One region of the uncultured Thermosynechococcus sp. genome, then DNA from elsewhere that is predicted to be linked to it. Evidence: predicted binding sites of a transcription regulator. Region 1 holds the regulator's gene; the other holds the start of a gene.
What was found. Region 1 encodes HrcA, which represses chaperone genes, less so after heat shock. Its sites were predicted from a motif close to TTAGCACTCNNANNNTNNGAGTGCTAA; they were not measured.

Region 1 (18,466 bases):
CCAACGTTTTCCAGAAGACGCCATCGCGCCACAACTGCACAAAATTGCCCCCTCCCACCCATACGGGCGGAGTCAGTAGATCGGTTTCATAGCGGCTGAAACTGAGGAAAAAGGCCTGTAGCGCCGGCCAAAAGACCGTCAGTGTCAGCAACCCTAGGGCAGGGGCAAGAAAAAAGTAGGGGGTGAGCGATCGCCCTTTCATTGGCTGCGGGGGTGTTGTTGACGATAGGCACGCATTTGCGCCACAAACTCGCCAAAGAGATAATCAGCATCGTGGGGGCCTGGACTGGCTTCAGGGTGATACTGCACCGAAAAAATCGGCAATGTTTGGTGCTTCAGACCGGCAACGGTGTGGTCATTGAGGTTAAAGTGGGTAATCTCAACGGGAGTTTGGGCAAGGGATTCTTCGGTGATGGCAAAGCCGTGGTTTTGGCTGGTAATTTCCACTTCCTGTGTCAGGCCAGCGGGCTGGTTCAACCCCCGGTGACCAAACTTGAGCTTAAAAGTCTCCGCCCCTAGGGAGAGACCCAACAACTGATGCCCCAGACAAATGCCAAACATAGGACGCTGCGCGGCCAGTAATTTGCGCACTGTTTCAATACCCTCTTGCACCGCCGCCGGATCACCGGGGCCATTGGAGAGGAAAATGCCGTCGGGGTCATAGCTGAGAATTGTTTCCGCTGGCGTATCCGCCGGCACGACAATCACACGGCAGCCATAGCTGGCCAAGCGACGAAGAATGTTGCGCTTCACGCCAAAGTCAATGGCCACCACCGTCAAGGGTGGCTCTTCGGTGGCGGTTTGGGGACGAAATTCCCAAGCGGGCGGTGTGGGTTCTGTCCATTCATAGGGGGTGCGAGTAGTCACCACCTTGGTTAGATTTTGCCCCTGCATGCTGGGAGCGGCAAGGACTTTTTGCAGCAGTTCAACAGGATCAAGAATTTCAGTGGAAATGCCGCCATTCATGGCACCGGCGGTGCGAATTTTGCGAGTAAGAGCACGGGTGTCAATTCCATAAATAGCGGGAATACGATGGGCTTTGAGGTAATCGGGCAAGGATTGTTGGGATCGCCAGTTACTGGGAATATCACAGACATTACGAGCGACGGCACCGCGCACTTGGGGGCGATCGGATTCATCATCTTCAGGGGTGATTCCCGTATTGCCCAACTCAGGGTAAGTGAATGTCACAATTTGACCACAATAGCTCGGGTCAGTGAGCACTTCTTGATAACCCGTCATGCCCGTATTAAAGACCACTTCGCCAATGGCTGTCCCCGGTGCTCCAAAGGAAAAACCGCGAAAGACTGAACCATCGGCGAGAACCAGCAGGGCGGGTGTAGGCATTGCAATATCTCCAACTGGGGAAGCCCAATAGTTTATTCTGCATGATAAAGCCAACCGTTAAGTGCACAGAGCTTGTCTCCTGTTTTGATTTCCCTACCTGCGGCGACTCACTTGCTCTGTCAGGTAATCTGCGGCGGTGGCCACCAGCGGAATAATGCGGGCATAGGGCATCCGCGTCGGCCCTAAAATACCGACACTGCCCACAGGGGAGTTGCCATAGCAATAGCAGGAATAGACCAATGTACAGGACTGCATCGGCGCTAGGGCATTTTCACTGCCAATGCGGATTTGCACTTGCGAGGGGGCTTGGCTATCAGCACTGATGAGAGGAGCCAGTTGATCCTGTTGGTCTTCGAGAAGATGCAGCAGCATTTGCACCTGCTCCACTTGGGAAAATTCCGGCTGCTGGAGGAGATCAGCAAGGCCGGTGATGACAAAGGAAGTCCCCTGCTGGCTATAGCGATCGCTCAATTGTTGTAGCAAGGTCTGAAGCTGCTGACTGTAGGCCTGAAATTCTAAATCCAGTTTTTGCCAGTCAATGGTGCTGAGTTCCACCAGCGATCGCCCCTGTAACTGGTGATTGAGAAAGTTTGTCAATACCTGTAGGGTGCGCTCCCGCAGCTCAGGGTCTTCTTCCCCTTGATCCAATTGGATCAGTGCCGACTGGGTTTCGTAGGTATCAAGAACAAGGATGACCATCACCTGCTGCGGCTCTAAGGACACCAGTTGAATTACCCGAATCTGCCGCTCCAAGCGATTGGGGAGTGTAATTAGCGTAATGTAGCCACTAAGGTCCGACAACAACTGTGCCGCCTGGCGCAAAATGACCTCAAGGCGTTGCTGTCCCGAAGTGAGGCGCTCACTCAAGAGACTTTCGGCTTTGCGAGCCACATCGGGAATAGGCTGGATCAATTCATCCACATAAACGCGGTAGCCAGAATCGGAGGGTACCCGTCCGGCGGAAGTGTGGGGCTGGTAAAGCAGGCCGCTTTTTTCAAGGAGCAGCATGGTATTGCGCACTGTGGCCGGACTCACGTTCAGGTTGTACTCCGTGGCGATCGCCTTTGAGCCGACGGGTTCGGCCGTGGCAATGTAATGGTTAATTGTGGCGCCAAGAATTTTCTTTTGGCGATCGCTGAGTTCAATCGTCATAACCCCTTACACCTGTGATTTCTTATTGATGTTTTTATTTATTTATTTTAATTTAATTTTGATTTAATCTATAAACTAGTGTTCCCATTTCGGCAGTGATGTGCTGCAACGGCTGCGAGGGCTAATTTTGCCCAGAGAATGCCGGAAGTGCTTAAGGGGCATTGCCAATAGGTGATTTCCCAATCAATTGCAGATGGACAGACTAAGCCTGGGGCAACGGCTCGTGACCTCTATGGCACGCAAAACTCCCGTAGATAGAACCGTTCCTCCGCCGCTAGCCGGTACTGGAATTGGGGCTGACCCAAGGTAACTGCCAGTTGCAAGAGATTCCAAGGGGGCGATTGTGCCTGCTGTGTCTCAACTTGCGCTCGTTCTCCCGCCAGTTTATAGGGGCGCAGTTGGGCTGCCCTTGGCCTTCTAGTTCACTCCAAGGAGGAGCAGTTGATCTTCGTTAAGCGGGCGATCGCTCACTTCCACCACCGTTTAGCCGAGGCCACTTAACCGCTACAGCCAGTATCGTAGCTGTGGACAGGCAGTACCTAGGGGTTAATCTTCAACCGCCCGCCAGAGGGGATCAACGTACTCGTAGGCAATAATAACCACACCCTACGCAGCCATGATCCTCATGATCAGGAGGTCATTATTAGGCCATCGCCGGTACCAATGTTGGATGAGGGTTGGGCATTGCATCCGGCGGCAACCCATAGATGGAGTTATAGAGGGCATTATAGGCCAGTGCTGATTTTGTCCAGCTAAAGTCCTCACGCATACCCCGCTGCTGAAGGGCGTGCCACTCCCGTTTGTAGCGATAGCCTTCCCAAGCCCGCACCAGACAGGTATAGAAGTCAAGGGGTTCATAGCGATCAAAACAGTAGCCCGTTCCCGTCTGTTTCTCTGGGTCGTGGTGAGAGACCGTATCCACCAGACCCCCTGTGCGGCGTACAATCGGCACACAGCCGTAGCGCAGGGCAATCATTTGGGAAATACCACAGGGTTCAAACCGACTCGGCATAGCGAAGGCATCGGCACCCCCATAAATCCGCCGTGACAGCACATCACTGTAGAGCAACTGCACACTACAGCGCCCCGGAAACCGCGAGGCAATTTGCCACATCTGGGTTTCATAGTAGCGATCGCCCGTCCCCAAAAGCACAAACTGGCTATCGGTGTAAGCCAAAAAACGATCCAAAACCTGAATCAGTAGGTCTAGACCCTTTTGCTCCACCAAGCGGGTAACCATCCCCACTAAGAAAGCACCGGAGTTCACCTCTAGTCCCAGTTCCTCTTGCAGGGCAATTTTGTTAGCCTTGCGTCGCTCTAGGGTATCCACGGTGTAATTTTGGGCAAGGGCGCGATCGGTACTGGGATCAAAAACCTCTGTATCAATGCCGTTGAGAATCCCCGAGAGCTTGCCACTAATGAACGACAACAGCCCCTCCAGTTTCTCACCATATTCGGGCGTTTTAATTTGTTCGGCGTAGGTGGGCGAAACAGTATTGACGCGATCGGCATATTGCAGTGCCGCCGCCATTGTGTTGTGCCCCTGCATGTACCACGGACACCAAGTGATTTGCTCGAGACGCCACCGCCAAGGCCCCTGATAGGCCAAGTTGTGGATTGTGAACACCGTGGTAATGTCGGGGTCTTGGTGCATCCAGACGGGGATCATCCCCGTGTGCCAATCGTGGCAATGGATAATCTGGGGCTTCCAGTAGTTCCAAGCAAATTCTGCTGCCCCATTGGCAAAGAAAGTGAACCGCCAGTCCTCATCTTCGCCATAGTAGATGCGGCGGGGATTAAAGCAGGGATGGCCAAAAAGGTAAAGGGGAACATCCGACCCCGGCAAGACGGTTTCATAGACATGGAATGTCTGAAACATGGCATGGCCAATCCAGATGGGCTCCTTGGGAATCTCTACCTTATCGGGCAAAAAGCCGTAGTAGGGCAAAAAAATGCGCACATCATGCCCCATGCGGCGTAACACTTTGGGCAGGGAGCCAACCACATCTCCCATGCCCCCCACCTTCGCAAGCGGTGCCGCCTCGGCAGCCACAAATAGAATTCGCATGATCCTCCTGAACCTGTCTTTGGCCAATTCTGCGAGCAACGTAATTGCCGTTAACCTACCACAAGTGCGGCACAATTTGGCGTAGGATTGCTCTTAAATAGGTTTTTATCGGTCTTTGGAATTACAGCCCCTATGACAGAGTCTCCCCTTGTGCAACGGGTCAAGGAAGTTCATGCGCAGGCGCGTGTGTTGGCCACCCTGAGTGCTTCTGCCCGCAATGAGGCGCTAGAACAGGTGGCCTGTGCCCTTGAGGACGCCAGGGAGGAGATTTTGGCAGCCAATGCAACTGATTGTGAGCAAGCCAAGGCCAATGACCTCAACCCTTCCCTCTATGCCCGCTTAGAACTCAGTCCCAGTAAATTGGCAGCAGCGATCGCCGGGATGCGTCAAGTGGCAGCCCTCCCCGATCCCCTTGGGCAGCGCCAACTCCATCGCGAATTGGACACCGGCTTAATTTTGAGTCGGGTCACCTGCCCCTTAGGGGTACTGGGGGTGATCTTTGAGGCGCGCCCCGACGCAGTGGTGCAGATTGCTTCTTTGGCCATCAAATCGGGGAACGGCGCCATTCTCAAGGGGGGACAGGAGGCTCGTTGCTCCTGCCAAGCAATTATGCAGGCTATTCACAGGGGGCTGGAGAAATCGGCGGTGCCCGCGGGGGCGATCGCCCTCCTCACCGATCGCGCTGAAGTGGTTGAACTGTTGGGTCTGGATCAATGGGTGGATCTCATCATTCCGCGTGGCTCCAATGAGTTTGTGCGCTATATCCAAAACAACACCCGCATTCCTGTGCTCGGTCATGCCGATGGCCTGTGTCACCTCTATGTGGATGTGGCTGCCGATATTGAGAAGGCGATCGCCATTACCCTCGACGCCAAAACCCAGTACCCCGCTGCTTGCAATGCCATTGAGACCCTGCTGGTGCACCAAGGAATTGCCACAGAGTTTCTACCCAAAGTGGCGGCAGCTCTCCAAAATGCCGGTGTTGAACTGCGGGGAGACACTCTTGCCCGCGAATTGGTGCCCATGACCCCTGCCACGGACGCCGACTGGGCCACGGAATACTGTGATCTCATCCTTTCTATTAGGATTGTTCCCGATCTCGATGCCGCATTGGAGCACATTGCCACCTATGGATCGGGACACACGGAAGCCATTGTGACCGAGGATGCCGCCGCCGCCGCCCGTTTTCTCCAAGAAGTGGATGCCGCTGGCGTCTTTCACAACTGCTCCACCCGCTTTGCCGATGGATTCCGCTATGGCTTTGGCGCGGAAGTTGGCATTAGTACCCACAAGTTGCCACCGCGAGGGCCCGTGGGGTTAGAGGGATTAGTGACCTACAAATATCAACTGGTGGGGAATGGCCACATTGTTGCAACCTATAGCGGAGCTAATGCCAAGCCCTTTACCCATCGCGATCTAGAATCCTAATGAATTTAAGGAATGAATTTAAGGGATTATTAAGCAACAAACAAAGCCAATTTTTCTGTTTCAGAATGGAGAGGTAGGGCAATCTTGATTGAACCACCGTGCAGAGAATGACCTCTGTAAAGGTTGCCTCTTAAGTGTCTGTTGGCAATGGAGTGCGTGCTTGACCCAGTGTCTTGCAAAGGGGGTAATCTGTGGTTGTCAACGGACAGTTGTGACTTGGGAGTCGCGCGCACTTAGGTGATTGACGGATTCAAGATAGCAAAGGGAGCCAAAAACATTCAAAGCTTTAGCGGCTCAAACCCGGCTGTTTCCTCTTTAAGGGCACAGCAAGCAGCCAGTGAATCAAAAAAACGTAAGGTTTAGGAGTATAACAATGACTCAATCAATCCCAAGACCAACCCGTGAAATAACCGATCGAGAAACAGCATTTGTTTTAGAACTTCATTCCTTAAGCTGCAAAGATCTACCCTTGGTGGGGGGTAAAAACTCTTCCTTAGGGGAAATGCTCCAACAACTGACTCCCAAAGGTATTAATGTCCCCGACGGTTTTGCAACAACGGCCTATGCCTACCGTTACTTTATCCAAGCGGGCAATCTGGAAGCCCAATTGCGGCGGCTTCTTGAAGGCCTTGATGTTGAGGATGTCACAGAACTCCACCGCGTCGGTCAGGCAATCCGCTCCCTGATTTTGCATACGCCCTTTCCCCCAGAATTGACGGATGCCATTGCGGCCGCTTACCAAAAAATGTGCGATCGCTACGGCCCCAATACAGACGTGGCGGTTCGCTCCAGTGCCACCGCTGAGGATCTCCCTGACGCCAGCTTTGCCGGTCAGCAGGAAACCTACCTGAATGTCCATGGCCTCAAGGGCGTTCTCGATGCCTGTCATCGCTGTTTTGCCTCGCTCTTTACAGACCGCGCAATCTCCTACCGCCAAATCAAGGGCTTTGACCACTTCAGTGTGGCCCTGTCGGTGGGGGTACAAAAAATGGTGCGCTCCGACTTGGCCTGCTCTGGCGTCATGTTCTCCATTGACACAGAAACTGGCTTCAAGGACGCTGCCCTGATTACCGCCGCCTATGGTCTGGGTGAAAACGTTGTTCAAGGGGCGGTTAACCCCGATGAATATCTGGTCTTTAAGCCAACGTTGAAGGCGGGCTACAAACCCATCCTGAAAAAGGCCCTTGGTACCAAAGAAATCCGCATGGTCTATGACCTTGGCGGGACAAAGCTCACCCGCAATGAACCCGTGCCTGAGACGCTGCGGAAACAATTTGCCCTCACGGACGAAGAAATTCTCACCCTTGGTCGCTGGGCCTGTCTCATTGAGGAGCACTATTCTGCCCTGCGGGGCACCTATACCCCCATGGACATCGAGTGGGCAAAAGATGGCATCAGTGGGGAACTCTTCATTGTCCAAGCACGCCCTGAGACCGTCCAATCCCAAAAAGCAACGAACGTCCTGCATACCTACCATCTGGAGGAAAAAGGACCGCTCCTTGCCACAGGTCGCGCTGTGGGCGAAATGGTTGGCCAAGGTCGTGCCCGCGTCATCCTCAATGTCAGCAATATCGATCAGTTCCAAGCGGGAGAGGTGTTGGTAACCCACCGCACGGATCCTGACTGGGAGCCAATTATGAAAAAAGCCAGTGCCATTGTCACCGATCAGGGGGGACGCACCTGTCATGCGGCAATTATTGCCCGTGAGTTGGGGATTCCCGCCATTGTCGGCTGTGGCGATGCCACGGTAACAATTCCCAATGGGGTTGAGGTCACCGTTTCCTGTGCCGAGGGAGAAGAAGGGCATGTCTATCAGGGATTGCTGCCCTTCCATGTGGAGGAAGTGGCTCTAGAAAATCTGCCGCGTACCCGCACCCAAATCCTGATGAATGTAGGCAACCCCGAGGAGGCCTTTAGCTTGGCAGCCATTCCCAATGATGGGGTGGGGTTGGCACGTATGGAGTTTATCATTGCCAATCACATTCAAGCCCATCCTTTAGCCCTGCTGCACTACGATGAGCTGACGGATGAGGCTGCAAAGCTAAAAATCGCTGAACTGACCCAGCAGTACACCGACAAGGCAGAATACTTTGTGGATAAGCTCGCCCAGGGAATTGGGACAATTGCAGCCGCCTTCTATCCCAAGCCCGTGGTGGTGCGCATGTCCGACTTCAAGAGCAACGAGTACGCCAACCTGTTGGGTGGTCGCCAGTTTGAACCCCATGAAGAAAACCCCATGATTGGCTGGCGGGGGGCGTCTCGGTACTACGACCCCAACTATGCCGAAGGCTTTGCCTTGGAATGCCGCGCCATGAAGAAGGTGCGCGATGAGATGGGGCTGACGAATGTGATTCTAATGATTCCCTTCTGTCGCACCCCAGAGGAAGGGCGGCGGGTGCTGGCGGAGATGGCCAAACATGGGCTGAAGCAGGGGGAAAATGGTCTCCAAGTCTATGTGATGTGTGAACTGCCGAGTAACGTGGTGCTTGCAGATGCCTTTGCCGAAGTCTTTGATGGCTTTTCCATCGGCTCCAACGACTTGACGCAACTCACGCTGGGGTTGGATCGCGATTCGGCCTTGGTGGCGCATCTATTTGATGAACGCAATGAGGCAGTGAAGCGGATGGTGGCACAAGCCATTCAAACGGCGAAGGCCAAGGGGCGCAAAATCGGCATCTGTGGTCAAGCCCCCAGTGACTATCCTGAGTTTGCCCAATTCTTGGTGGCGCAGGGGATTGACTCCATTAGCCTCAACCCCGACTCGGTTCTGAAGACAATGTTGCAAATTGCGGAGGCTGAAAAACAAGCCTAGAGGGCACAACCCCGCAGCAACTCCTAAGGTGAGGGCAGGGAATTGCAGCCGCGATCGCTCTGCCCTTTTCTGTAGGGGACGTAACCCAGTAGGATCAAGGGAACCAAGTGGAGGATCTCGGCGTGGATGCAGCGGCAATTCAGGAACTTCTCGCTTCGGCGGAGGTGAGCAATCGCCTGCGGGGAATTAATCAACTGCGCACATTGCCCCCTGAAGTGGCCTTTGCCCTCATCCAACCCCTGAGCCAAGATGAGAATGCCCGTGTCCGCTACGCTGCGGTGAGTCAAATTGCCAGCCTAGGGCACGTTGACCTTCACCAAGCCCATGAGCTGTTGCGCGATCGCCTGCTCCACGACAGCGAAACCGATGTCCGCGCCGCAGCAGCAGATGCCATGGCTGCCCTACGGGTTCCCTTTGCCCTTGAAGATCTAGAAACGGCCTACCACAGTACAAATGACTGGCTATTGCAATTTAGTATCATTGCGGCCTTGGGTGCACTGGGGAACCCAGCGGCAGTTGGGCTACTCACGGAGGCCCTCAATAGTCCCCAAGAATTGGTGAAACTGGCAGCGATTGGTTCTTTGGGGGAATTGAAACAACCCGCAAGCATTGAGCATCTGCGGCCGTTTGTCGAGTATCCCGATTGGCAAGTCCGCCATCGGCTGGCGATCGCCCTCGGTCAAATTGGCACCCCTGAAGCTTGCCCGCTTCTGGAACAATTGGCCACGGATTCGGCCGCAGCGGTTGCTGAAGCAGCTCGCACCAGTTTGGCACAGTTGACCACTTAGAATGGGTTACACCCTACCCGTTTTTGCGACGGCGGCGGCAGTGGCTGCCCTGCGATGCCTCACCGAAGGCACCTGCCCTCAAGAGGTGACCCTTGCCCTGCTGCGCCCCAACCGCTGTGAAACTTTTACCATTGCCCAAGGGGCGCCCTTAGATTCCCAACAGGCTTTGGCAATTACCTACAGCGAACCCAGCGATCCCCTTGATCTGACGCGGCATACTCCAATCTGGGCTTGGGTGCGCTGGCAAGACCCCGCCACTTCCCCCCAAATTCACATTGACGGTGGTTTTGGCGTGGGGCGCGATCGCACCACCGGCGAGGCGGCTATCTACCGCTATGCGCGGTTGCTGTTGACCACTAACCTCTTGCTCTACTGTCCCAAGGAGCGGGCGATCGCCGTCACCATTGTTCTGCCTCAGGGACGCGACTTAGCAGAGCGCACCTCAAATGCAGCTTTTGGCATTGTTGAGGGACTCTCGCTGTTGGGCACAACTGCCCTCGCGCAACCTCTGACTGCCCCTGAGCAACTGGAGCACTACCGAGAAGACCTCAGGCAAAAGGCCGGTCAATCCCCTACCTTGGTCTTCTGTATTGGCGAGAACGGTCTTCAGGTGGCACAACAGCTCCAAATCCCCCCTTCCCTCTGTGTAAAAACTGCCAATTGGCTAGGCCCGATGCTGGTGGCAGCAGCGCAACACCATGTTCAGCAGCTACTCCTGTTGGGCTACCACGGCAAACTTATTAAATTGGCGGGGGGCATTTTTCACACACATCACCACATTGCTGACGCTCGCCAAGAGATCCTCACTGCCTTTTGTGCTCTTGCAGGTTTGCATCAAAATATTCTGCACCAGATATGGCAAGCACCCACCATTGAAGCTGCCCTCAAGTCTTTAGAAACGTTGGCTCCCCAGACCTTATCCCAAATTCTCCGCCACATTGCCAACCGCATTGAGGAACGAGCTATTGCCTATATCCATACCCATTGTGCCGCTCCCCTGGGACGGTCATTACAAGTAGGTTGTGCCTTGTTTGGGCGCGATCGCCAAATTGTCACCACGGGCAAAGTCGGAGACCTAATTTTGAGCAGAATTTACAGGCAGTAGGCCATGGGCTATAATAAGCATGAATTTAGTAGAAACTGTACCAATACTTATGAATACAAAAGGCCGTCTTCTTGACCGCGAAGAAGTCATTCGTTTTCTTCCCGACGAATGTAGAAGGTCAAAAGCCATTCGTGAAATGCTCAATAGTAGCGCTGTTTATCCAGCAGAATTTCTATGGTTTATTTATCGCAATCCTGATGCGATTCCACCACTCTTGGAAGGCGCTGTAGCAAGAGTAATGATGCTTGATAAAACAGGTTGGCATAGGGGAACCGTTCGACTAGAACTTGTGTTCTATCCCGACGAAGAAACTGCTGACACTAATGTTTCCGGTGAAATCAGGGATGCCAATAATGAAACTAACAATGTCAGCGATGAAACTAGTCCCAGCGAATCTTCCTCTCAAAGCTAGAACTTAGATTCTAAGGGATGTTTCTTTCTCTCGTTCAGCGCGTACAGCGCTGGCAGGCTTTGGATGTATAGTGCAAACGCACGACATCCACGTTGACGCCCGCCGCCATCGCCTTGTACCGAAAGAACGTCTCAAGCTGGTGGAAGGGCTAGTAGTTGCGGTTTGTTCCTGCGTCGGATTTGTTTGCCTTTCGCTGTTCTGAAGCCGCTTGAACATCTCCGCCTTCGACCGGCTCAGCCGAAGAAACGGCAGCTTGAACGACTTGGTGAGTATTGCCATACAAGCCAGTACATGTCATCTTGCGCATGCATGCAAGATGGGTCTTATATTCCCGCCATTCATGGCGGGGCTTTACGGCGTGAAAGGGTAAAATAAACCATGGAGAGATGGCAGAGTGGTCGAATGCGCTCGACTTGAAATCGAGTGTGGCAGTGATGCCACCGAGGGTTCGAATCCCTCTCTCTCCGCTCAATTGAGAAAAAGGCAGCCGGAACGTCTCCTGCCGCCTCAACTAAATCGGGATTTTTTAGCCTGACCTACAAGACCTATAAGCCGAGATCCGCCAAGATGTCGGTGGCGTGGGTATCGGTTTTCACGCTGGTATAGACATGGGAAATGATGCCGTTGCCGTCAATCACATAGGTGACGCGCTTGGCGTAGCCGCCGCCATCCACATCGTAGGCTTTGATAATGGAACGATCTACGTCTGCGAGCAAGGGGAAGGGGAGATTGAATTTCTCGGTGAATTTTTGGTGTGAGGTTTCATCGTCGGCGCTCACGCCCAGAACGACAATACCCTTCTCCTGATAGGCAGTGTAGTGGTCGCGGAAGCTACAGGCTTCTTTAGTGCAGCCGGGGGTGTCATCCTTGGGGTAGAAATAGAGCACTACCGTTTTGCCCTTGAAGTCACTCAGGGAAACCGTATTACCATGGGTGTCTTTGGCGGTAAAAGCAGGTGCAGGCGTGCCGACGGCTAAAGCCATGACGCATATCCTCCTAATGTTAAGTTTTATTACAAGCTTCGTTCCCTATTCTATTCCCTAGCTGCCCCTTAGTAGTGGATGCGAGGGTCAATCCAAGCATTGAGGAAATCAATGAGAATACTCGCGGCAACCACAATCACGGCAAAGAAAACGACAATCCCCTGGACGGTTGGATAGTCCCGCAGCGCAATGGCTTCGTAGAGTCGCTGACCTAGCCCTGGCCAAGAAAAGGTGACTTCCGTCAGCACAGCGCCCCCCAAAAGGCTGGCAAGGGTCAGACCCAAAACTGTAATCACTGGAATTAAAGCGTTCTTGAGGGCATGGTGAATGAGAATCCGATGCTCAGGAATCCCACGGGCACGGGCAGCTTCCACATAATCGGCAGCGAGGGTTTCCTTGAGATTTACCCGCACAATGCGCTCAAAGATACCACTGAGAACAATTCCTAGGGTGAGGGCTGGTAGAAGCAAGTGGCTAAAAGCGGTTCCCCATTGGTGGAGATTGCCGTTGAGAAGTGCATCAACTAGGTACAGGCCGGTAACGCTGGGCGGCGGCGTTTCCGTCATGGGGTAGCGGGTACCTAGGGGCAGCCAATGCAAATTTACGGCAAAGAGGAGTTGCAGGAGCATCCCCAGCCAAAAAAGAGGCAACGCATAGGTGATGATGCCAAAAAGACGCCCCCCCAAATCCCAAACCGTGCCAGACTTAACCGCAGCCAAGCTCCCAATGAGCACACCCAAGCCAAAGGCGATCGCCAGACTGGCGAGGCCTAACTCTGCCGTTGCGGGAAAATGCTGGGCAATAATCTTGGTCACTGCTTCCCCTTGACTGGTGAGGGAAGTGCCTAAATCAAATCGCAGGAGTTGTCCCAAATAGTTCAAGTATTGCTGCCACAGGGGTTGAGCTAAGCCCAATTGCGCTCGTAGAGCTTCCTTGACAGCTACCGGAGCACGGGGGCCTAAAATCGCATCCACGGCATCGCCGGGAGTAGCTCGCAGGAGCAAAAAGACGACGGTGACGATTGTCCACAGCATCAGCGGCGCTAGTAAAAGCCGCAGCAGTAGGTACCCCTGCAATGCCCGCAGACGAGACATTAGGCACGCCCGGTTATTCTTGGGGTAAGTTTGCTGCTCGCTGGCGATCGCGCTCAATCGAGGCTAGAAGCCGTTTGGGATAGCTATCCGCGGCAATTTGTAGAATTTTATCGAGGGGGGTGTCATTCATGAACTTAGTGGCGGCAGCAATGTACTCGCGATTGGGACAGCGATCGCCCAGGACACAGCCGTTGACACAGGCCTCTGCGCAATTAATGGTTTCTGGCGTTAATTCGCTCATAGCAGCTCTCCGAGGAATTGCTCAAATTTTAACAAAGGGAAGAATCCCCTACCTAAAAATTGGCAACGATTCCCCTGATCCCCTAGGTTAGAATCGTACTGGCACGGGAAACATTGGGTAGGAGGCAGAATGCGCAAGAAATGGATCACCCTTTTAGTGTTGGCGTTGGGGATGATTCCCTTCATCGCCATTTCTGTGATGCCCCTGCTCACCAGTGCCTTTACAGCCCCTCAAGCCACCCCTAGCCCTGTGGCCAGTCCCCTGGCGGGAGACAAAATCGCAGAACTCCAAGCCCAAGAAAAGGGTTATCAACTGGTGCTAGAGCGTGAACCCAACAATGCCACGGCACTGGAAGGCTTGGTGCTGACGCGGCTGCAACTCATTCGACTGGGCAAAGGGGAAATTGCCAGCGTCATTGACCCACTGCGACGGTTGGCGGAACAGCGACCTGAACAACCAGACTATGCGATTCTCCTAGGGCAAGCGCAACAACAAACGGGCGATCGCGAGGGGGCTGCTCAGACCTTTCAGGGGGTTCTTGCCAAATCGCCGGGGAATCTCAATGCCCTGCGGGGGCTGGTAGATCTGTACCTGAAGGAAAATCGTCCTCAAGCGGCTATTGGTTTGATTGAAGAGACCCTCAAGGGAGCAGAGGCCGCCAATAAAGTACAGCCGGGGAGCGTGGATGTCACGGCGGTACAACTCCTCCTCGGCGATGTCTATATGGCTCAAAAACGCTACGCTGAGGCGCTAACCCTGTTCCAGAACCTCGGCAAAGAGAACCCCAACGATTTTCGTCCGGTTCTTGCCCAAGCGATGGCGCTGACGGAACAGGGGAAAAAGACTGAGGCAGCTTCGCTCTATGCCAAAGCTGTGGAATTAGCCCCCGCCAAGTATAAGGATGCCATTCAGCAGGCGGCGCAGCAGGTGCAAGAGGAATCTGCAAAAACGTCCGAACCCTCACCCCAGAAATAGATAAAACCTAAACTTGCTGTTGCAGTTCCTTAAGGCGAGCCAACACCTCCTGACTGTGGGTTGCCGGATTTACTTTTACATAGCGCTCCCGCAGGATGCCTTCGGGATCAATGATGAAGCTGTGGCGCAGCGAGACAAATCCCAACCACGAGCCATAGGCCTTGCTGACTTGGCCATCGGGGTCAGAGAGGAGGGGAAACGTTAAGCCTTCACTGTCACAAAAATCTTGATGGGAATCCACCGAGTCGGCACTGACACCGATGACTTCTGCGTTGTGGGCATGAAATTCCTCAATGTCCCGTTGGAAGCGCCGAGCTTCGAGGGTGCAGCCCGAGGTAAAGTCCTTGGGGTAAAAGTACAACACCACCCACTTGCCGCGATAATCCTTGAGGGAAATCGGCTGACCATCCACACTGCTGGGCAGGGAAAAGTCGGGTGCCGGGGTATTGAGGGGCGGCAGTTCACCTCCTAGAGCCAAACTAGACGCTGATGGGCTGAGGAACAGAATCAAACTCAAAAGGGCAACAAGTAGTGAGCGCAAGAACATGGCGAAATCGTTAAACTGGCCTTAGGAAAGCATCTAGCTGCACTGTAGCGTAGTTTCAAGAATTTTTCGAGGTTCATGCTGTCCCTTCCCGTTGTCCGGGCCATGCCCCGCTGGTCGCGCTGGCTTTGTACCCTAGTTCTGGCGATCGCCCTAGGAGTGGGGCTGTGCCGACTAATTGCCGAAAGCCTCTGGTTTGATCAACTGGGCTACTTGCAGGTGGTCTGGCAGCGCTGGAGTGTCCAAGCCTTGCTATTTCTTGCGGTTGCGGGGTTATCGGCGCTCTTCTACGGCTGGCAGCAACACCGGCTACTGCGGCAACGCCCGGTGACCCTCGATCCCACCCTCACAGCACGGAGTCCCTATCGGGGACTGGGGCTATGGCGGCTTTTGGGGTGTGCGAGCGGTTTAACTTGGCTGCTGATTGTTGCCACTTATCACATCGGGGCAATCGCCCTGCAACTTTGGCAACAGCGCTCAGAAATTACGTTTAATAGCCCTCTACTTCCGCAATTAAGTGTTTGGCGAGTGGCAGAGATCTCTTTGCAAGTGGTACAGAATCCTTGGTTGTTGGTGCCTAGTCTGGGGGCGCTGGTTCTGGGGCTTTGGTTGCCCGTGCGTCTCTTTCAGGGGATAGGCATCCTCCTAAGCCTCGCCATGGGGGCGATCGCCAGCCTCAGTTGGCCGGTTGTGCTCAAGGGACTGTTTGCCGCCAGGGATTCCCATACCGAACCGCTATTTCACCACTCGATTAGCTTTTACCTCTTTCAAATTCCCCTGTGGGAACTACTGCGACTGTGGTTGGCAAACCTCAGTGTTGTTGGCTTAGCGGGAACAGCCTTGGGCTATCTCCTTGCCAATGACAGTCTTAGTCACGGCAAATTCCTCGGCTTCGGGCGATCGCAACGGCGGCATTTACAGGGCTTGAGTGCGTTTGTTTTTGTGACAGTGGCTTTTAGTTTTTGGCTAGAGCGCTACAAGCTTCTTTATTCAACCAGTGGAGCTGCGTTTGGGGCGGGCTATACCGATGTCACCGTGCGCTTACCCCTCTATGGTTGGCTTGCGGCCTCGGCACTTGGCGTCACCTGTTTAATGGCTTGGTCAGCAATTCGCCGGGGCGGAGAAGGAGAGCGGCGGTTAGGCCCCATTGCCCCCGGCTTCTTTGGGTTTACATTGGGCTATCTAGTGGTCATCCTAATTGCCGACCGACTCCTGCCCACAGCCATTGAAGCAGTGATTGTTCAACCCAACCAACTGCAACGGGAACTGCCCTACATTCAACGCACGATTACCCACACCCGTGAAGGCTTTGATCTTGAAAAAATGCAGGTCGAACCCTTCCAACCAGAAAATAACCTCAACGCCGAGATCATTGCTGCTCATGCCGCCACCACCCGCAACATTCGCCTTTGGGATACCCGCCCCCTCCTTGAAACCAACCGTCAACTTCAACAACTGCGCTCTTACTATCGGTTTCCCGCCGCATTTTTGGATCGCTACTCTCTAAAACTATCGCCTGAGCAAGAGCAATCGGAAATTCGCCAAGTCCTCATTGCCGCGCGCGAAGTAGATTACAGTGCGGTTCAGCAGTTTGCCCGCACTTGGATTAACGAGCACCTCGTATTTACCCACGGCTACGGCTTCACCATGAGTCCTGTGAATACGGCAGAAGTCAATGGTTTGCCCAAGTACTTTGTGCGCGATATTGGCGACACAGGTGAGCTACTGGTTAATCCGCCTCAGATCCGCGAGAGTATCCCGTTTTTCTATCCACGGATTTACTATGGTGAACTCACCAATACCTACATCTTTGCCCCGTCTAAGGTTCCTGAACTGGATTTTCCCCGCGGCGCTGAAAATGTCTATAACCACTACGATGGACATGGGGGCGTGCCCATTGCCAGTTGGTGGCGCCGCCTAGTCTATGGCGTCTATTTTCGGGATTGGCAATTGCTGCTAACCCCCAATTTGCGCCCCGACTCAAGGGTACTCTTTCGGCGCTTGATTCAGGATCGGGTGCGGGCGATCGCCCCTTTTCTGCGCTTTGACAGTGAACCCTATCTAGTTGTTGCCGATCCCCGCTCTGAACGAGAGATTGCAACCAGCCCAAGCACGGCGGGGGTCAGCTATCTCTACTGGATTATTGATGCCTATACCGTCAGTCGCTACTATCCCTATAGCGATCCGGGGCAGCACTCGTTTAACTACATTCGCAACTCCGTCAAAGTGGTGGTGGACGCCTATAACGGCGATGTCACCTTTTATGTAGTGGAACCTGAGGATGTGATTATTCGCACGTGGCAGCGCATCTTCCCGACCCTCTTTCGCCCCTTGAGTGCCATGCCCCCGCGCCTCTATCGCCACATTCGCTATCCCATTGACCTGCTGCAAGTGCAGTCCGAGCAGCTCCTAAAGTACCACATGACGGATCCTGTGATCTTTTACAACCGCGAAGACCTCTGGCAAATTCCCAAGGAGATCTACCGCGAAAAACCCCAAGCTGTAGCCCCCTACTATCTGATTACCAAGCTGCCTATTGGCGACACCGAGGAGTTTATTCTTCTTGTCCCCTTTACGCCTGTGAATCGCCCGAACCTCATTGGCTGGCTGGCGGCTCGCTCCGATGGCGAAAACTACGGCAAGCTTCTGCTGTACGTGTTTCCCAAGCAAGAACTGGTCTTTGGCCCTGAACAGATGGAGGCGCGCATCAATCAAGACCCAGTCATTTCACAGCAAATTTCCCTCTGGAATCGCCAAGGGTCAAGATCGGTGCAGGGCAATCTTCTGATTATTCCCATCGAGCGATCGCTCCTTTATGTCGAACCCATTTACCTAGAAGCCGATCAAAACCGACTGCCCACCTTAGCACGGGTCATTGTCATGGACAATCAGCGGATTGTGATGGCACCTACCCTCGAAGAGGCTCTGAAACAACTCTTTCCCTAGTCGTGGAAAGGCTTTGAATCCTTCCTAGCTACGCAACTAAACGATACAAACCAGTTAAAAAACTATGACGACAGCCGCATACATCCATCTGCCCTTCTGTCGGCGCCGCTGCTTCTACTGTGACTTTCCAATTACAGTGATGGGGAATTCTCCGACGTTGGCAGCATCGTTGATTCAAGAGTATGTGGCTGCGCTGTGCCAAGAAATTGCCCAGACTCCTCCTGATCCGCAACCGCTGCAAACTATCTTTTTTGGGGGTGGAACGCCGTCTTTAGTCCCACCTCAGTATATTGCCCAACTGCTGGAAGCTCTGGATCGCCAGATAGGGATTGCGCCAGGGGCGGAAATTTCCATGGAAATGGATCCGGGGACGTTTGGCCTAGAACAATTGCAGGGCTACCTCAGCGCAGGGGTAAATCGCATTAGCTTGGGCGTCCAAGCCTTTGATGATGAGCTATTGCGGCTCTGTGGCCGGAGTCACACTGTCGCTGATGTCGAGCATGCCGTTGAGATGATGTATAGGGCGGGGGTAGAAAACTGGAGCATCGATCTTATTTCAGGTCTGCCGCAA
Region 2 (13,026 bases), on a different contig from region 1:
CCACTTACTGTGACCTGCCATAGAGGAAAAGCATCCAAAAACCACGAAGAACCCCGCTGAAACCAACGGGGCATGTCAATGGCGGAATTTGAACCAGAGCGGTTTTTAACGAAAGCCAACAGCTGCTTGCCAAACAAAGGCCAAAGCCAAAAAGAGGACGGGAATGACCGGCAGCACATCCACAAGGGGATCAAAAATGGCGTAGGCTTCTGGCAGTTTCGCAATCAAAACCAAAGCATCAATCATGGTGTTTTCCCAAAGAATTTAGCGATCGCAAGAGTGCTGAAAAAATAGTACCATAGCCGCTGCGGCAACAGGAGTGCGAGGCTGGACATTCTCCCCTTATCGGAAACAGAAATCCATGACTTTTGGATGCAGCAGGCGATCGCCCTTGCAGCGCAGGCAGGAGCTGCCGACGAAGTGCCCGTGGGGGCGGTGATTGTCAGTGCTGAAAATGAACTCATTGCCACCGGCGAAAACCGCCGTCAGCGGGATCATGACCCCACTGCCCATGCGGAAATCATTGCTTTGCGGCGGGCGGGGCAGCGCTTGGGGACTTGGTATTTAACCGGCTGTCGCCTCTATGTTACGCTGGAGCCTTGCCCAATGTGTGCGGGGGCAATTATTCAAGCCCGCATCCATACCCTTATCTATGGAACGGCTGACCCGAAAGCAGGGGCGATTGACTCGGTACTGCAACTGCCGCAGAGTCCGGCGGCGTTCCACCGACTCCAGGTCATCAGCGGCGTTCAGGCGGCTGCCTGTCGGCAACAGTTGCACACATGGTTTCGCCAGCATCGTCAGAAAGAACGGCAATAATCCCCACATCCCCCACTTGCTGCCGCAGAGTCTGGATGGTTTCACCTAAAACTGGATGTCGCCAGTGGGGGGCGATCGCCGCTAAGGGGGCAAGGACAAAGGGGCGTTCTGCCAGGCGGGGATGGGGCAGGGTGAGTTCGGCGGTGGTGATCACGCGATCGCCGTAGAGCAGCAGATCAAGATCAAGGGTACGGGCACCCCAATGCTCTTGGCGTTGGCGGCCAAACTGCACCTCAATCCTCTGCAGGGTTTTCAAAAGTGCCCAAGGGGACAGTTGTACTCGGGCAATGAGGCAACCATTCCAGTAGTTCGGCTGGGGCGGCCCTACAGGGACTGTGTAATACCACGGCGAGTAGGCTAGGACATCAATCCCCGCCGTTTGGGCAAGCATTTGGACGGCCGAGCGCAGTTGCCGCAATGGCTCACCCAGGTTGCTTCCGAGGGCGATCGCAGCGAGGGGGGGGTCAGACGGGGATATACTTAAACTTAAGTCAGTGCATTCTGCCATTGCGCTTGTGTAGAGTGCCTTTCACTCCTCCTGTTATACCTGCACTGTTCACCTATCGCCGAAATCGCTGTGGATCTCCGAACGCTCTTTCACACTGCAACCCCAGTCATTGGTGTTGTCCACCTCCTTCCCTTGCCCACCTCCGCCCGTTGGGGAGGGAGCCTCAAGGCGGTTATTGACCGCGCAGAACAGGAAGCCACAGCCCTTGCTTCAGGGGGAGCCAATGCCATCATTGTTGAGAATTTCTTTGACGCCCCCTTCACTAAAGATCGGGTGGATGCAGCCGTTGTCAGTGCTATGACCTTGGTGGTGCAGCGGTTAAAGAATCTGGTGGCCTTGCCCATTGGCCTGAATGTGCTGCGCAATGATGCTTTCAGTGGTCTGGCGATCGCGGCCTGTACCGGGGCACAATTTATCCGTGTCAATGTGCTCACCGGGGTAATGGCCACGGATCAGGGCATTATTGAAGGTCAAGCCCACCAACTGCTGCGCTACCGCCGCGAACTGGGGCAAGACATCAAAATTTTCGCCGATGTGATGGTGAAGCATGCCCAGCCCCTCCACAGTCCGAACCTCGCCGCTGCGGTGCGGGACACCTTTGAGCGGGGACTTGCTGATGGGGTGATTCTCTCCGGTTGGGCAACGGGACACCCGCCCGCCGAGGAAGATCTATCGGTCGCTGCCAGTGCAGCCAAGGGACAGCCCCTCTTTATCGGCAGTGGTGCCTCTTGGGACAATGTTGAGCAGTTAGTGCCCTACGTCAACGGCGTCATTGTTGCTAGTTCCCTGAAGCGCAACGGTCAAATTGAACAACCCATTGACCCCATTCGTGTTAGCCGTTTTGTCGAGGCATGGCAGCGGGCACACCAAAAGGTTCAGGAACTCAATCGCGCCAATAGTAACTGTCGGGGGTCTGTGAGCGAACCCCTGCCAGCGATGTTTGTGCATGGGCAAAAGTAATCAGGCGATCGCCCCTGTTAACTGCGGAACGTAGTTTCCAAGACCATTGAGGTTAAGGCGATAGCTGCGGGGGTGGGCAATTAAGTAGGCTGTGCTGGTGAAGATTTGCTCTAACTCCACAAGGCCGTTTTCCTTGAGGGTGCGCCCCGTTGACACCAAATCCACAATCGCCTCTGCCATACCCGTAATTGGCCCCAGTTCTACCGAACCATAGAGAGGCACGATATCCACAGGCAAATCTAGCTGCTGGAAAAAGGCATCGGCGCAGCGGACAAACTTTGAGGCCACGCGGCAATGGGGGGGCAAATCGCGGGCACTGCGGTAGGGGCTAGAGGCTTTGACGGCCACCGACAGCCGACATTGACCAAAACCCAGATCCGCCAGTTTGGCGACGTGGGGATTTTTTTCCCGCAACACATCATAGCCGACAATCCCCAACTGCGCTTGGCCATACTGCACATAGACGGGAACATCTTGGGCACGGACTAAAAGGGCGCGGGCACGACCATCCTGAGAAAGCACTTGGAGTTGGCGATTCCCTGGCTCTAGGAGTGCCTCAAAGTTCAAGCCCACCTGTTGGAAGTAAGCAATACTGTCCTTAAGCAGGGCGCCTTTGGGTAGGGCAATCGTTAACATGGCCTAGACACTCTGAATCTGCAAATGGGTTGCCCCATCACCGAGGGCTTCAATCTGCGGTGGCGCATCCGTCTCAATCCAAGCAATATAGGGAATCTGGCGATCGCGGGCATAGGCGCGGATTTGCTCGGGGGTCAGATCAAGGAGTGACAACTCCACGCGGGTAGAACCATCTAGGCGCAGCGTTTGAGCATGGTGTAGGGCGGCGGCGAGGGCGTTGGGTGTGCGGGGAACCACAAGCCATTGACTGCGGGGGGCTAATAGGGCAGCTGAGGGAATAGCGATCGCCTGAAGAAGCGCCTCCACATTAAAGACAAAACCAATCCCCGGCACAGAGACACCGTCGGGATGGTAAATACTGAGCAGTTGATCATAGCGTCCCCCTTGAGCCACCAACCGCAGTTCCGTTTCCGTGGGAATCAAGACCTCAAAGATAATTCCCGTGTAGTAATCAAAGGACTGCACAAGGCTGAGATCAAGAGTAATAGAGAAGGATTTGGCCACCAAGCCCAGCAACTGTTGAAGTTCTGCAAAGCGATCGGCGACCCCTGCCACCTCAGACCACCGTGCCAAGCGCTCCCCCACTTCCTGCGGGGTACCCCGCAGATCAAACAGGGCAAGGGCGCGATCGCCCCAAGGGGGGCTTAGAGCCTGCAAACTCACGCGGTCTAAATTGGCCAAGCATTGGCGTACAATTTTTTGCAATTCCGCCGGAAAGGTACCGAGCAACTGTTGCGTTAGGTGGGCATCCCCCACCAACAGATAGGCCTCCTCAACCGCTAAGGCCCCAAGGCACTCCTGCACCAGCCAGAGAATTTCGGCATCCGCCGCTAAACCTGTTGCCCCTATTAGCTCCACCCCTGCTTGGAAAAATTCCTGCTGGTTGCCCAAGTGTGTAGCCGTCGTTCGCCGAAAGACATTGGCTTTGTAATAGAGCCTTTGGGGCAGTTGCCTTCCTGCCATACGAGTCACGGCGGCGCGGGCGATCGAAGCCGTTAATTCGGGCCGCAATCCCAAGGGTTCACCACTGCTCCCCTGTACTTGAATGACCGTTTCTGGATGGACAGTACCCCCCGCCGTCAGGGTTGCTAGGGTCTCGATTGTGGGTGTGATAATTTCTTGGTAGCCCCAGCTTTGAAAGACGCGCTCTAGGCGTTGCTCTAGCCACCGTTGCCGTGCCACATCCAGGGGTAAAATATCGCGGGCACCACAGGCGGGTTGATACACCATAGTGAATTACTTTTTCCCAAAAAGACCAAAGAAGGAAGCTCTCTTTTTCTCTGGCTTGGGCGGCTCAGGATTTTTTTGCTGTTGCTGTGCTTTGCGCTCCCTCTTGTTAATTTCTTCGAGTCCCTGTATTGCCGTCACCTCTTGAGGATTGAGCTTCAGGGCTTGATTAAAGTGAATTCTGGCCATACTCAAGGAGCCTTGTTTTAGGTACACCTTGCCTAGTAGAGCATTGCAGCGGGCACTGCGGGGGTCAATCTTCAGGGCATCCTTCAGTTCTTTGATGGCCTCCAGATAAATCCCTTTATTCAAAAGTTCCTCTGCCCGTCGCAAGTATGGCTCTGTAAGTTGCCCTGTTTTTGAAGTCTCTGCGGGCGGTGTTGTTGCTGAGGTTGCACGCACCTGAGTATCCTCTGGTTTAGGTTGCGGCGCAGGCGCAGAAACTGTAGGTGCTGCTGCTGTTGCTTTACCTCCCGCCGATCGCCACAGATAGATTAAATTGAGTTCGCTAATTTGTTCACTAATCTTAAGGGCATTGTTTAAGTCTGTGTATTGATCTTGGGCAAGGGTATTGAGGGCCTTTTGATAGGCCTCTTCAACATTGGCAGCGTTAAAGACTTCCTGGGCCAAATCAAAGGTGGGCGTTGGCACAATGTTGGCCGTTAGCAGTTGCTTTTCGAGCAAGCGCAAAATGACTTGGTATTCTTCCCGCTCTTTTTCTTGGGACAGCACCTCATAGGCAGGATTCACAAACTTGGAGAGCAAATCACTGGCGATTTTTCTACCCGCTTCATCATCACGGCTATCGGGGTGCAGTGTCTTTGCAATTTTCAGATATCGCTTGCGAATTTCCCCTGGTGTTGCCGACAATGGAACCCCCAGGGCAGCATGGAGATCTCGTTGAGAGTTAAAGCGACCCAAGCCGTGATTGATCTCGAAGGGCATAGTCAGTGAAACCGCAGGGGCAGAATATCCTTTGATTATACCTGCTAATAGAGGGGGGTGTGACTATCTGCGGCAATGGTGTAGCCAGTTCCCATCAGCCCCTAGGTAAACACTACGGTGCGATTGCCGTACACGAGAATCCGATTTTGTAAATGCAGCTGCACTGCCCGCGCCAACACCACCCGCTCCAAATCCTTGCCCTTGCGAATCAGATCCGCCACCGTATCGCGATGACTCACAGGCACAACCGCCTGCTCAATAATTGGCCCTTCATCCAAGTCTGCTGTGGCATAGTGGGCAGTGGCGCCGATGATTTTCACCCCCCGCTCATAGGCACGGTGGTAGGGATTGGCTCCCGCAAAGGCAGGCAAAAATGAATGGTGAATGTTAATCACTTGGGGAAAGGCTTCAATAAATTCAGCACTGAGCACCTGCATATACTTGGCCAGCACCACCAAATCAATCTTGTAGTCCCTGAGAAGTTGTAGTTCTTTGGCTTCCGCGAGGGGCTTGGTTTCTGGGGTCACGGGAATATAGTGAAAGTCAATGCCAAACTGCTCGGCAATGGGACGCAAATGCTCATGGTTACTGATAACTAGGGGAATTTCGGCAAAGAGATCCCCCGCCCGCTGTCGCAGCAGCAGATCCCAGAGGCAATGATCTTGGCGGCTCACCCAAATGGCCAGGCGATAGGGAATATCCGACGCCCGCAACTGCCAGTGCACCCCCGCCCAACTGGCAAAGACCTTTTCCCGCTGGGCATAGTTAATGAATGTCGTGGCAATTTGATCGCGGGGAATCTCAAAACCCTCCAGTTCCCACTCCAGGCGCGAGAGAAAAATGCCCGCAACGGTATCGGTGTGGTGGTCGGCATGGACAATGTTCCCGTTGTAGCGATAGACAAACTGTGCCAATTTGGCCACCAGCCCCCGCTGATCGGGACAGGAAATGGAGAGGGTCATCGTTGGCATAGCACACCGCAGGGCAGAGCAATCAGTATTCTACTCCTGTCACTTGGGAGCGGTGCGATTTAAGACCTTGGCGAGATACTGCCCTGTGTAGGATTGGGGCATCAGTGCCACCGCTTCAGGGGTACCGACGGCAACTACATTTCCCCCGCGATCGCCCCCCTCTGGCCCTAGATCAATAATCCAATCGGCACAGCGAATCACATCGAGATTGTGTTCAATGACCAGAACCGAGTTGCCCTTGTCCACCAGCCGCTGCAACACATCGAGGAGTTTGTGGACATCGTAAAAAGACAGTCCTGTGGTCGGCTCATCAATGAGGTAGAGTGTTTTGCCCGTTGCGCGGCGCGACAATTCAGCTGCCAATTTTAAGCGTTGCGCTTCACCGCCAGAGAGTGTGGGTGCCGTTTGCCCCAGTTTCAAATACCCTAAGCCCACATCCACGAGGGTTTGCAGCTTGCTTACCGCCTTGGGGATATTTGCAAAAAAAGTCAGCGCCGTCTCGGCGGTCATCTCTAAAACATCGGCAATTGAGCAGCCCTTGTACTTCACCTGCAGCGTATCGCGGTTGTAGCGTGTCCCCTTGCACACCTCGCACCGGACATAGACATTGGGCAGAAAGTTCATCTCAATTACATTCACCCCTTGACCTGCACAGGCTTCACAGCGACCACCCTTAATGTTGAAGGAAAATTGTCCTGGTTTATAGCCCCGTGCCTTGGCCTCAACGGTTTGGCTAAAGACCTCACGGATCACGTCAAAAACCCCAATGTAGGTGGCAGGGTTCGAGCGGGGGGTGCGGCCAATGGGAGACTGGTCAATGACAATCACCTTATCAATGGCGTTCAAGCCTTCAATGCCCCCCAGTTCCTTCGGCAGGGGCACAGGCTGACCCAGATGGTGTTGAAGCGCAGGGTAGAGCACTTCGTGCATCAGGGTGGATTTGCCCGATCCTGAGACCCCCGTCAGACACACCAGCTTGCCAAGGGGAATTTCTACGGTGATGTTTTTGAGATTGTTGCGGGAGACGTTTTTGAGAACAAGGGACTGGCCATTGCCGGCTCGGCGATCGCTGGGGGTTTCAATGCGCTTGCGTCCCGATAGATAGGCGCCCGTCAGGGAGTCAGGATGGTTGAGAATTGCCTCTAAGTTGCCCTGGGCCACAATCTGACCGCCATGCACCCCTGCGCCTGGGCCAATATCCACAATGTGATCGGCAGCGCGGATTGTGTCCTCATCGTGTTCGACCACAATTAGCGTATTCCCCAAGTCCCGCAGGCGAAAGAGTGTTTTCAGCAGGCGATCGTTATCCCGCTGATGTAGGCCAATACTCGGTTCATCGAGGACATAGAGCACGCCGGTCAGGCCAGAGCCAATTTGGGTGGCCAAGCGAATGCGCTGGGCTTCGCCGCCAGAGAGGGTAGCTGCACTGCGGTCCAGCGTCAGGTAATCCAGCCCTACATCAATTAGAAATTGCAACCGCGCCGTCACTTCCCGCAGGGCCAGTTCAGCGATTTGCTGTTGTCGCCGGCTTAGCTGTAGCGATTGAATTCGTGCCAAGCACTCGCGAATTGAAACACTCGTGAGATCGGTAATGCGATACTGCCCCAAGCGTACCGCCAGAGCAGCCGGTTTGAGGCGTTGCCCACCACAGGCGGGGCAGGTTTGGTTGACTTGGTATTCTTCTAGCTTTTGGCGGTAGGTCTCGGAGGTGGTCTCGCGGTACTGCCGCTCCAAAATGGGGATCACCCCTTGAAATTGGCGGTAGTAGTCCCGTTTGCGATAGCGGGAATCGGCGGGGATGCGAATCGGGGCGTCGGTGCCGTAGAGAATAATTTCCCGCTGTAATTCTGTGAGGCGGTACCAAGGGGTGTTGATGTCAAAGCCAAAGGCCTCGGCAACGCCGCAAAGTAGGGCAAGGTAGTAGTCATGTTCCTTCTCTGCCCAAGGGGCGATCGCCAGATAGACGGGGAGTTCAGGATTGGGGACAATCAACTCCGGGCTAAATTTGCGTAGGTAGCCCAGGCCATGACACTCTGAACAGGCACCATAGGGGGAGTTAAAGGAAAACAGCCGCGGGGATAGCTCATCCATCACTGCCCCATGCTCAGGGCAGGCGAAATTCTCTGAAAACAGGAGTGTTTGCTCCTCCGCCTCAGCTTCACGGGGCACGACACTGATCATGGCTGTACCGTTGGCGTGGTGCAACGCCGTTCGCAGGGAATCGGCTAAGCGTTCCTCAATCCCCGGCTTCAGCACAAGGCGATCCACCACAATCTCAATGGTGTGAGCCTGGTTTTTATCCAGTTCAATAGCCTCACTGAGGTCGCGCACCTCACCATCAATGCGCACGCGCACAAAGCCTTCACCGGCCAGACTCGATAGCAGCTTTTTGTGGCTGCCCTTTTTGCCCTTGACCACAGGAGCAAGGATCTGAAACCGCGTTTGCAGCGGTAACTGCATGACCTGATCCACCATCTCATCAACGGTCTGCGGGCGAATCGAGCGATCGCAATGGGGACAGTGGGGTTCACCTGCACGGCCATAGAGGAGCCGCAAGTAGTCGTAGATTTCCGTAACTGTTCCCACAGTTGAGCGGGGATTGTGGGAAGCGGACTTTTGATCAATGGCAATGGCCGGACTCAGCCCCTCAATGGCATCCACATCGGGCTTATCCAACTGGCCGAGAAATTGGCGAGCATAGGCGCTGAGGGACTCTACGTAGCGGCGCTGGCCTTCAGCAAAAATGGTGTCAAAGGCAAGGGAGGACTTGCCCGACCCCGAAACCCCCGTCATCACAATCAGGCGATCGCGGGGCAGATCGAGGTCAATGTTTTTTAGATTGTGTTGTCGTGCACCCCGAATGCGAATTTCACCCGTCGGGACTGGATCGCCCATGCTGCAAAAGTGCAAATGTTAAAAAACGTTACATTGAGGGCTATTATAGCAATGCTGCCAGACCCTTTTGGAGACACCAAATAAAAAAAGCGGGGTATAGGCTCCCCGCTTTGAGTGCGACTTAGGTTACGACGGGTTGGGCTTAGTAGTCGAAGTCACCGCCCATGCCGGCACCGGCGCCCGCAGGATTGTTTTCTTTGGGTTCGGGCTTGTCAACGATGATGCACTCGGTGGTCAGCACCATACCGGCAATGGAGGCCGCATTCTGCAGAGCCGAGCGGGTGACTTTAGCAGGGTCAACAATACCGGCATCAAACATGTTGACATATTCATCTTTGGCGGCATCATACCCCACATCGAAGGGTTTTTCCTTAACCCGTTCGACAATGATGGCACCATTTTGCCCGGCGTTTTCGGCAATGCGACGCAAAGGAGCGCTAAGGGCACGCTCAACAATGTTGGCACCAATCAGTTCTTCACCCGTCAGGTGCTCGGCGGCCCAGTTGCTCAGCTCAGGAGCAAGGTGCACCAAGGTGGTACCACCACCGGGGACAATCCCCTCTTCAACGGCAGCTTTGGTAGCGTTAATCGCATCTTCCAGACGGAGTTTGCGATCTTTCATCTCGGTTTCGGTAGCGGCACCCACTTTAATCACCGCCACACCACCGGCCAGTTTGGCCAACCGCTCTTGCAGTTTTTCTTTGTCGTAGCTGGAGTCGGTTTCCTCGATTTGGCGACGGATTTGCTCGCAGCGAGCTTTGACGGCTTTTTCATTGCCTTCCGCCACAATCGTGGTGTGATCTTTGGTGATTGTGATGCGGCGAGCTTTCCCCAGCATATCCAGCTTGGCATTTTCCAGCTTCAGACCCGCATCTTCGGTGATCACTTGACCCCCGGTGAGGACGGCAATATCTTCGAGCATCGCTTTACGGCGATCGCCAAAGCCGGGAGCTTTCACCGCAGCCACACTCAAGACACCGCGCAGACGGTTGACCACCAGGGTCGCTAGAGCCTCTTTCTCGATGTCTTCGGCAATGATCACCAAGGGTTTACCGGCGCGAGCCACTTGTTCGAGGATCGGCACCAAGTCTTGAACCAAGGTAATTTTCTTGTCGGTGACCAGCACGAAGGGTTCATCGAGCACCGCTTCCATGCGCTCGGTATCGGTGGCAAAGTAGGGGGAGATATACCCCTTGTCAAAGCGCATCCCCTCGGTGACCTCCAGTTCGGTGGTCATGGATTTGCCCTCTTCGAGGGAGATCACGCCTTCTTTACCCACTTTGTCCATGGCATCGGCAATCATCCGACCCACTTCTTCATCGTTCCCCGCGGAAATGGCAGCCACTTGGGCAATGGCTTTGGAATCTTCCACAGGACGGGCATGTTCAGCAATTTTTTCGACAAGGAACTGGGTGGCTTTGTCAATCCCCCGTTTCAGGGCAATGGGGTTCGCACCGGCGGCAACGTTGCGCAACCCTTCTTTCACCATGGCATGGGCCAGCACCGTCGCCGTAGTGGTACCGTCGCCGGCAGCATCATTGGTTTTCGAGGCGGCTTGACGGATGAGAGCTACACCCGTGTTTTCAATGTGATCTTCCAGTTCAATTTCTTTGGCAATGGTAACACCGTCGTTGACAATTTGCGGCGCACCAAATTTTTTCTCCAGAACCACGTTCCGCCCTTTCGGACCTAGGGTCACGGCCACGGATTCAGCCAAAATGTCCATCCCTTTTTCCAGGGCACGACGAGCATTTTCGTTGTAGATAATGCGCTTCGCCATATGTGTTTCCTACCTCAATCGTTCAACAGTGATGAAAAATCGCACAGGAATGAAAGGGAGTCAGCGACCTAGCCAACAATGGCCAAGATGTCTTTTTCCGAGAGGAGAACGTAGTCTTCGCCCGCCAGTTTCACTTCGGTACCGGCATATTTGGAGTACAGCACTTTGTCCCCCACTTTCACATCCATCGGCTGACGCTTGCCGTCTTCAGTGAGTTTACCGGGACCTACGGCGGTCACTTCGCCCACTTGGGGTTTTTCACGGGCGTTGTCGGGCAGCAGGATGCCCCCTGCGGTGCGTTCTTCACTTTCGCTGACTTTGACAAAAATGCGATCGCCCAAAGGCTTCACAGTTGAAACGCTTAGAGATACGGGTGCCATAGCGTACTGTTCTCCCACTTGTAAGAGTATGGATTGATATACTCACTGCACGGCTAATCGCGCAGTCTCTGGGGGGTAAGAGCTTGACTGGCAATGGTTTAGCACTCTCACCCTTCGAGTGCTAATGTAGCGAGAGACAGTTGGCGATCGCAACTCCTGTTGCAGTACGGTTTTCCGAACGGAGCTTTAGCTTTTTAGCCCCGTAGTAGCAATGCCACGAATGAGTTGCCGCTGACCCAAAATAAACAAAATCATCACCGGTACGGTGGCAATCACCGCCGCCGCCATCATCAACGGCCAATCGTTGGTGAACTGCTCCTGAAAATTGGCTAGGGAAAGCTGCACCGTCATCAGTTCTGGTTTGGTGGTAAAGACCAAGGGCTTAAAGAGATCATTCCACTCCCCAATAAAGGTAAAGATAAACAGCGTCACCAAGGCCGGTCGGCTCAGGGGCAAGAGGATATGCCAGAGCACTTGCCACCGAGTTGCCCCATCCAAAAGTGCTGCTTCCTCAAGGGCAACGGGTAGCGTGAGAAAAAACTGCCGCATTAAAAACACGCCAAAGCCATTGGCGGCAGTAGGTAAAATCAAAGCCCCATAGGTATTGATGAGATGAGCCGCCTTGAGGATGAGAAAAATTGGGATAACCAAGAGTTGAAAGGGGATGACCAGCGTCGCCAATATCAGCAGCAGAATGAAGCGTTGTCCCGGAAACGAAAGCCGCGCAAGGGCGTAACCTGCTAAGGCTGAGGTCACCAACTGAAGCGCCGTCACCGCCAAAGCCACAAAGGTGGAGTTGACAAAAGCCAAGATAAAGTGTCCCTGCTGCCATGCCGCTTGATAGCTTTGCCATGTCCAGCCTTGAGGGGGCAACAGTTGGGTGGGCAAGGTTCCCGGTGGCCAGCCCGACGTACAGAGCACCACTAGAAAGGGGCTGAGAACCAGCAAGGCTCCCAATGCCAATACGAGTGTTAAGCCTACCCTAAGAGCAACCACTGCCGGACATCCGTTTTAGCAAATCCACAAATCCTTTGACTTCTTCGCGGAAAAGGAAGCCGGTATAGGCTGCCATGCCATGCTCGCCAATATCCAGCCCCTCGATTTCCTCTTTGGGGGAAACGCGGATGCCAATAGGGGCGTTCAGGAGTAGACACACTGCTGTACTAAGGGCAACGGTAAAGTCACCACTCCAGAGTAATGCCTTCAGAGATCCCTCCCCAGCTTCATGAAAGCGCCCTGAACCATCGGCAAAGAGACCTACCGCTAGAGTACCCCAGATACCATTAACGAGGTGCACAGAAATCGCTGCCACGGGGGCATCAATTTTTAGCTGGTTGCTTGCCACTACCGAAAAAGTAATAACCGTACCAACAATAATGCCAAGCAAGGTCGCACTTTCAAGGGTAACAAAGGCACAGGGCGCCGTAATCGCCACCAGTCCTGCAAGAATACCGTTGATAATCATCGAAAGGTCAGGCTTGCCAATAGAGTGCGGAAACCACCGTTGCAGTGACGCCCCCAAGGCTGCTGCTTTATTCGTGTTCACGACAATGGGGGCGATCGCCCCTGGATCTGCGGCCATGGTTGACCCATCGGCTAGAAACCGACCTAGACGCAGCCCCAAAAGAGGTGCTCCCATCAAGAATGCGGCTGTTGCACTGCCAAAGCCAATCATTGCCGCGAAAGTCAACAGCGTAGGGCAAGTCGGCAGAGAGAGAATCCGCGTCAGGGGGAATTGAAGACGTAATCCCTGTCGCCAGACAAAACCCAGTTTCACAGAGGCAGATGTCGGAAAAGAAAACAGTTGAAACTTGTAAACCCCCGGCCAAAATCCTTAGGAAAATCTTAGGGTTTAGTTGCCGGCCCTCTGTCTCAATTTTGCATAGGCAGTTAGCTGTGCCAGTT

Region 2: groES (co-chaperone GroES) is a predicted target of HrcA. The motif match lies at 11,220-11,246, and genes of this name have one in related genera.

The regions. Positions count from the first base shown of each region.
Region 1 is NZ_CALGOG010000070.1:26,498-44,963, reverse strand. It holds gene Q0711_RS08550 (sugar ABC transporter permease) at 1-202, opposite strand, end outside; gene carA (glutamine-hydrolyzing carbamoyl-phosphate synthase small subunit) at 199-1,347, opposite strand; gene hrcA (heat-inducible transcriptional repressor HrcA) at 1,441-2,499, opposite strand; gene glgA (glycogen synthase GlgA) at 3,143-4,567, opposite strand; gene Q0711_RS08530 (glutamate-5-semialdehyde dehydrogenase) at 4,700-5,995, shown strand; gene ppsA (phosphoenolpyruvate synthase) at 6,369-8,807, shown strand; gene Q0711_RS08520 (HEAT repeat domain-containing protein) at 8,915-9,595, shown strand; gene cbiD (cobalt-precorrin-5B (C(1))-methyltransferase CbiD) at 9,597-10,700, shown strand; gene Q0711_RS08510 (hypothetical protein) at 10,720-11,112, shown strand; partial or broken gene Q0711_RS11710 (zinc ribbon domain-containing protein) at 11,147-11,245, opposite strand; tRNA gene Q0711_RS08505 (tRNA-Ser) at 11,493-11,579, shown strand; gene Q0711_RS08500 (peroxiredoxin) at 11,658-12,095, opposite strand; gene Q0711_RS08495 (ABC transporter permease) at 12,164-13,189, opposite strand; gene Q0711_RS08490 (hypothetical protein) at 13,203-13,430, opposite strand; gene Q0711_RS08485 (tetratricopeptide repeat protein) at 13,560-14,405, shown strand; gene Q0711_RS08480 (peroxiredoxin) at 14,413-14,952, opposite strand; gene Q0711_RS08475 (UPF0182 family protein) at 15,028-17,895, shown strand; gene hemW (radical SAM family heme chaperone HemW) at 17,960-18,466, shown strand, end outside.
Region 2 is NZ_CALGOG010000088.1:986-14,011, forward strand. It holds gene Q0711_RS10315 (YebC/PmpR family DNA-binding transcriptional regulator) at 1-21, opposite strand, end outside; gene Q0711_RS10320 (photosystem II reaction center protein K) at 106-243, opposite strand; gene tadA (tRNA adenosine(34) deaminase TadA) at 328-819, shown strand; gene folK (2-amino-4-hydroxy-6-hydroxymethyldihydropteridine diphosphokinase) at 740-1,327, opposite strand; gene btpA (photosystem I biogenesis protein BtpA) at 1,397-2,287, shown strand; gene hisG (ATP phosphoribosyltransferase) at 2,288-2,923, opposite strand; gene Q0711_RS10345 (ATP phosphoribosyltransferase regulatory subunit) at 2,927-4,153, opposite strand; gene Q0711_RS10350 (DnaJ domain-containing protein) at 4,160-5,095, opposite strand; gene purU (formyltetrahydrofolate deformylase) at 5,197-6,066, opposite strand; gene uvrA (excinuclease ABC subunit UvrA) at 6,106-8,961, opposite strand; gene groL (chaperonin GroEL) at 9,104-10,741, opposite strand; gene groES (co-chaperone GroES) at 10,810-11,121, opposite strand; gene Q0711_RS10375 (carbohydrate ABC transporter permease) at 11,308-12,117, opposite strand; gene Q0711_RS10380 (hypothetical protein) at 12,104-12,898, opposite strand.